Linked DNA regions of Synechococcus elongatus PCC 6301. The protein of the gene in region 1 interacts with the protein of each later gene in a pairwise test. Links are inferred from orthologs where the notes say so. Each region holds a gene or a part of one and is shown on either strand. Other genes may lie near its edges. The genes, in order: dnaA and dnaB.

Region 1 (3,223 bases):
CCCGCTGCGATCGCTAATGCCACCTGCTGCTGACCCTGGGGAAATGCCTCTAGGCTGGCATCGATGTACTCGTACTCAGCAGCACAGTTTTGGGCGGCGGCAGCCGGTACAACCCAGCGATCAAGATAAACCTGCTGAAACTGCCGTAACAGCGGTGAGTAGGGGCGGTGCATATCGAGGATCGCTGCCCTAGCCCCCGGCTTCAACACCCGTTGCAACTGCCGCAAAACCGTAGGGATATCCGGTACATTGCGCAGGCCATAGCCTAAGGTCGCTGCATCAAAGTGATCATCTGGAAAAGGTAGGTCGAGGGCATCGCCCCGCTGCCAGTCGATCACCAGTGCGCTAGCAAGCTGGCGAGCGCGATCGCCTGCAACAGACAGAAGCGCCTGCGAGCGATCGAAACCAATGACTTGCCCCTTGCTCCCGACTACTTTTGCTAGCAAAAAAGCCAGATCGCCACTGCCGCAGCAGAGATCCAAAACGCGATCGCCGGGTTTTGCGGCAGACCATTTGACGGCCATGCGCTTCCAGAGGCGATGCAGGCCAAAGCTGAGCTGATCATTCAGATTGTCGTAAATCGGCGCAATCTGATCGAATAGCCCTTCCACCGCATCGGGAGCCAGCACACTCATGGGGGTTCACAGCACTCCGTTCCCCACCCTATCGCAGGCGGCGATCGCTCCTAAAAGCTGCGGACCAGAGTGAAACAGTCTGCAATCTAGAGCAAGCTTTGAGGGCTGCGGCAGAAGAGCAAAGGGGGTGGCCGTGGCTTCTAACCGCGGCTAGCTACAAACAGCTGATCGTTGATTTCTTGCAACTGTTTTCCCATCTGGGGATCGGACTGGCGAAGCTGGCCAATTTTTTCGCAGCTGTACATCACCGTCGTGTGATCTTTCCCGCCAAATTGTTCGCCAATTTTCGGCAGACTTAAGTCCGTATGCTGACGCATTAAGTACATGCCGACCTGACGAGCTAAGCTGACTTCCCGTCGTCGGGAGTTACCGCGGAGATCTTCGATTGAGACATCAAAGGTTTCTGCAACGGTTTGGAGAATCATCTCAGGCGAGAGCTCCATTTTTTCCGTTGGCGGTGTGAGAACGGGGGCTATATTCGCCAAGGTCAGGGCTAGGCCTGAAATTGAAGCATAGGCAACGGCCCGCGTCAGAGCGCCCTCGAGCTCACGGATGTTGGAGGTGTAGCGGGCTGCGATGTACTCAATCACATCGCGGGGGAGGGGCATATTTTCAAATTCTGATTTCTTCTGGAGAATGGCAACGCGTGTCTCAAAGTCGGGGGGCTGAATATCCGCAATCAAGCCCATCGAGAAGCGAGAAATCAGACGTTCCTGCAAACGCGGAATTTGGCTGGGTGGGCGATCGGAAGCCAACACAATTTGCTTGCCCGCTTCATGCAGGGAATTAAAGGTATAGAAGAATTCTTCTTGGGTATATTCTTTGCCTTCAATAAACTGAATGTCATCGACCATAATCACATCGGCTGCGCGGTAATGTTCGCGGAAGCTCTGCATGCTGTCGCGGCGAATCGCAGCGATCAAATCATTCGTAAATTGCTCGGTAGAAACGTAAAAAATCTTGGCATCTGGGTCAATTTCCAAGCGGTAGTGCCCGATCGCCTGCATCAGATGGGTTTTGCCCAGCCCCACCCCGCCACAGAGAAATAGTGGATTGTATTCGCGGCCTGGATATTCAGCGATCGCCAAGGATGCCGCATGGGCCATGCGGTTGTAGGCTCCCACCACGAAGCGACTAAAAACGTACTTCGGGTTGAGGTCGCTGCTGCGCAGGGGCGGACGTCCCGCTGTTGTCGTCGGTGGTTTGACGACTTCAACGGCTGGGGGTGGACTGATGGCCGGCCAGAGCTCTGCACCACTTTCTGGTTCAGCGCTGGTGTCACTAAGGACGCCAATCTGCAGTTCAATGCCATGGCCGAGAATTTCAGCGGCAACATCGGCGATCGTGCGCAGATAGTATTTCTGCAACCAGTTGCGCGCAAACGGGTTGGGCGTACTGAGACGCAGCACTTTGCCGTCGAATGCTTCTGCCGTCGCCGTTTTAATCCAAGTTTCAAAGGTCGGCCGGCTCAGCTGGTGCTGCAAGCGTTCCAGAATTTGTTCCCAGAGGTGTTCTAGGGACTGTTCCACAGCGATCGCAGCTGAATAGGGAATCAATACTATACCCCCAACCTTTTTGCCGCGTCGCATCAGCGATTGCCAAAGCAGACAGGACGGAAAGCCGTACCAAGCGCTGCATTACCGTCTGAAGGCCAGACCTAGAATAAATTCAGCATTTCCCCCGGCCACGGGTCGCTTCATGACTGACAGCTTCTTCAAACGAACCTTGGGGCTCGGCAGCCTAGTGCTGCTGGGCTTAGGGGGCTGTTCACAGGTGGCACAGTTGCCTACGCCTCCCAATCCACTAGCGGTAAATCGCAGCGAAGCAGCATCACCCAATCGGCCCCCGTTACCCTTGCCTGAAAACGCCAACTTCATTGTGGCGGCTGTCGAGCGGGATGGCGCTGCCGTGGTTCGGATCAATGCATCCCGCCGTGTCAGCAATGGCGATCCCTTCGGCGGCTTGTTTGGCGGCCCGCCGGCGGGTGGCAATCGCGTCGAGCGGGGTTCCGGTTCTGGCTTCATCTTTGATAGTAATGGTCTGCTGATGACCAATGCCCACGTTGTGGAAGGAGCCGATCGCGTTCAAGTGCGGCTCAAAGACGGCCGAACCTACGATGGCCAAGTCCTAGGTGCTGACCCGGTTACGGATGTGGCCGTCGTCAAAATTGATGCCAAGGATTTACCGACCGTCCGCATTGGCAATTCCGATAACCTCCGTCCTGGCGAATGGGCAATCGCGATCGGTAATCCCCTCGGTCTCGACAACACCGTGACGGTGGGCATTATTAGCGCCACTGGGCGTTCGAGTTCAGAAGTTGGGATTCCCGACAAACGGGTTGGCTTCATTCAGACCGATGCTGCGATCAACCCAGGCAACTCTGGCGGTCCCCTCTTGAATGCTGCTGGCGAAGTGATTGGCATTAACACCGCGATTCGTGCCGACGGTCAGGGAATTGGCTTCGCGGTACCGATCAACACGGCCCGCCGCATTGCAGATCAAATTATTCAGACTGGCAAAGCCTCCCACCCGCTCTTGGGTGTTCAGATGCTGCCGCTGACCCCGGAAATTGCGCGCGAGAATAACCG
Region 2 (3,298 bases), 240 kb from region 1 along the record:
GAGATCACGCACGGCTTTATCGCAACCCCGCCGGCTGAAGATGAAGTAGATCGCCGGCAGCATCTGCCGCTGTTGCAGCTGACCCACTACAAAGCCGAGGGAGGGAATCTCAGGAATTTCCCGCCCTTTACGATCGTGCTTGGCGCCCTTGGTCTTGCGCCGCACCTTGAAGGATGGATGAATAGATTTGCCTGTCTCATCCAGCAATGGGAACAAGCCGTTGTTGCCGCAGAAGCTGAAGGCAAGGGGAATCGGCCGATAGTCCGAATAGATTAAGTCAGTCGGACCGTGAACTTGGTCGATCCAATCGGTCAGTTGACCGCCATTGGCGACCGTTGCGGACAGCGCCACTAATTGCACGGTCGGCGGACAGTAGATGATCGACTCTTCCCAGACGGTGCCACGCTGCTGGTCGTTCATGTAGTGGCATTCATCCAGCACTACTGTCTCGACATCAATCATCGAGGTGCCGACCTCACCAATCCGCGTGCCGTAGAGCATGTTGCGGAAGATCTCGGTCGTCATGACCACAATCGGCGCATCCCGCGCGATCGAAGTATCGCCCGTCAGCAGTCCAACGCGATCGCTGCCGAATTGTTCACGAAAGTCCCGCAGCTTTTGATTGGAGAGGGCTTTGAGCGGCGTGGTGTAAAAAACGCGTTTGCCCCGAGCCAGCGCTCGGTAGATTGCATATTCACCGATCAGCGTTTTGCCAGAACCGGTGGGAGCACAAACGACGACGGATCGCCCTTGATCCAGTGCCGCGATCGCCTCTTTCTGGAAATCATCTAGCTCGAACGGAAACAGCGTCGCCACATCCAGCGAAAAGGCTGTTTCAGTCTGACTCACGAGCACATCCAGAATTGAGGGCGACCCTTCAATTGTGACCCATTCGGCTTCAGACACAGACTCTGGCGGACCGAAGGATGTCAGAAGCCCAGGCAGTTAGATCGCCCTCTCTCAGGGACTGCGATCGCAGGATTGGGAGGTCGACTCCTCTGAGCTAGGGCGATCGGCAGTGAGCGAGGTGCTTGCGGCGACCGATTCCGCTGCTGTGAGGTGGGAGTATGTCACGATCGATAAACTCGTCTGCTGAGACCGTCCATGGTGCAGGAACTTCGCTTCGACATCCTTCCCGATCGCCATGAGCCGCCCCAAAACGTCGAAGCTGAGGAAGCGATTCTCGGGAGTATCCTGCTCGATCCCGAGGCGATCGGGCGGATTGCCGATGTACTCTCACCCGAAGCCTTTTACAACTCCAACCACCGCGACATCTATCGCGCTGCTGTCCAGCTGCATAGCCAAGGCCAGCCGACCGATCTGACCAGTCTGACCACCTCCCTCCAAGATGCCGGTCAGCTCGACAAGGTCGGCGGTCAATCTCGGCTGGCGAAGCTGGTCGATCGCGTAGTGACGACGGCTAACGTCGAGCAATACGCTCAGTTAGTCATCGATAAGTTTCTGCGGCGGCAACTGATTCAAGCCGGTAATTCCGTCATTCAACTGGGCTATGACACGACTAAACCGCTAGAAGCAGTGCTCGATCAGGCTGAACAAAAAGTCTTTGGGATTACTCAAGAACGCCCAACCATGGGCTTGTTGCCAGCAGCCGAGATTCTTACCAGCACCTTTGCAGAAATTGAGAGCCGTTCCATGGGAACTGCACTCTCGGGTATCTCCTGTAATTACTACGATCTGGATGCCATGACCCAAGGCTTTCAGCGATCGGATTTGATCATTGTTGCGGGTCGTCCCGCCATGGGTAAAACCAGTATCGTTCTCAATATTGCTCGCAACATTACGGTTGCTCACAAACTGCCTGTTTGTGTGTTCAGTTTGGAGATGTCAAAAGAGCAGCTGATCTACCGCCTGTTGTCAATGGAGATTGGGATTGAGAGTAGCCGCCTGCGATCGGGCCGGATTGGCGATCACGAGTGGGAGATGCTGGGTAAAGGCATTATGCAGCTTTCCCAATTGCCTGTTTTTATTGATGACACGCCGGGGTTGACTGTCTCAGAAATGCGATCGAAAGCTCGACGATTGATGTCTGAGCAGGGTGGGCAACTGGGGCTCATTTTGATTGACTATTTGCAGCTGATGGAAGGTAGCTCCAGTGATAATCGGGTTCAGGAAATTTCTAAAATTACGCGATCGCTCAAAGGTTTAGCTCGTGAATTAAATGTACCCGTGATTGCCCTCTCACAGCTCAGTCGGGGTGTGGAATCACGGACGAACAAACGACCGATGATGTCCGACTTGCGGGAAAGTGGCTCGATTGAGCAAGATGCTGATTTAGTAATGATGATTTATCGGGATGAGTACTACAATCCCGATACGCCCGATCGCGGGATCACGGAAATTATTGTCGCCAAACATCGGAATGGACCAGTCGGAACCGTCAAGCTGCTATTCGAGCCGCAATTTACGCGCTTTCGCAACTTAGCGGGCAGTCATGCGCCTACGGGTTGATTTCCAGCGATCGCCCAAACGGCACAATGGATCGACAAATTCTTCTTTGACTTCATCTCTGACGCACCGGTCATCTATCCATGACTTTTTCAGCACTGATTCGCACCTTGGCGCGATCGCCCCTCAGCCAAGACCTGCTGACGAAGTTAGAGAAGCAATCGGGCCTGCGGCTGATTGGAGCCGGTCGCTTAGCGCAGGGGTTGGTGACCTCAGCCCTTGTCCAAGCCCAGTCGCGATCGCTACTGGTGATTTGCGCCACCCTCGAAGAAGCCGGTCGCTGGGCTGCGCAGCTGGAAGGCATGGGCTGGCCGACGCTGCATTTTTACCCGACCTCAGAATCCTCGCCCTACGAAGCCTTTGATCCCGAATCAGAGCTGGTTTGGGGGCAGTTGCAAGTCCTTGCCGATCTGCTGGAACAGAGTCAGCCAGTAGCGATCGTGGCGACCGAGCGATCGCTACAACCCCATTTGCCGCCTGTCGAAGCCTTGCGCCCCTTTTGCCAAACCCTGCAGCGCGGACAGGAGGTCAACCTCGGTGAGCTGGCCGATCGCTTCGCGCAGTTTGGCTACGAGCGCGTCGATACCGTTGAGACGGAGGGGCAGTGGAGTCGGCGCGGCGACATTATCGACCTTTTCCCCGTCTCGGCCGAGCTGCCGGTGCGGCTGGAATTATTTGGCGATGAGCTGGAGCGACTACGGGAGTTTGATCCCGCAACCCAGCGATCGCTCGATGAAATTGAGGTCCTACGCTTAACCCCCACCAGCTACGCCTCAGTCATCGCAGCGGCGCTCGCCGATCGCTCCCTCGATGACTGGCTGACGGAAGCGGA

Evidence for each region.
Region 2: the proteins of dnaA (region 1) and dnaB interact in binary tests that used the Escherichia coli proteins (3 or more experiments, as listed by UniProt). The link is inferred for Synechococcus elongatus PCC 6301 from one-to-one orthologs.

What each region holds. Positions count from the first base shown.
Region 1 is NC_006576.1:501,253-504,475, reverse strand. The notes cover bases 1-2,901. They hold dnaA (chromosomal replication initiator protein DnaA), read right to left. Parts: upstream 2,225-2,901; coding sequence 776-2,224; downstream 1-775. Other genes in these bases: SYC_RS02305 (HhoA/HhoB/HtrA family serine endopeptidase), read left to right, coding at 2,334-2,901; ubiE (bifunctional demethylmenaquinone methyltransferase/2-methoxy-6-polyprenyl-1,4-benzoquinol methylase UbiE), read right to left, coding at 1-635. Also shown: more of SYC_RS02305, read left to right, coding at 2,902-3,223. UniProt on the Escherichia coli protein: Plays an essential in the initiation and regulation of chromosomal replication. Binds in an ATP-dependent fashion to the origin of replication (oriC) to initiate formation of the DNA replication initiation complex once per cell cycle.
Region 2 is NC_006576.1:262,820-266,117, reverse strand. What follows is about bases 311-3,286. They hold dnaB (replicative DNA helicase), read left to right. Parts: upstream 311-1,104; coding sequence 1,105-2,469; downstream 2,470-3,286. Other genes in these bases: mfd (transcription-repair coupling factor), read left to right, coding at 2,550-3,286; SYC_RS01190 (DEAD/DEAH box helicase), read right to left, coding at 311-906. Outside these bases: more of SYC_RS01190, read right to left, coding at 1-310; more of mfd, read left to right, coding at 3,287-3,298. UniProt on the Escherichia coli protein: The main replicative DNA helicase, it participates in initiation and elongation during chromosome replication. Travels ahead of the DNA replisome, separating dsDNA into templates for DNA synthesis.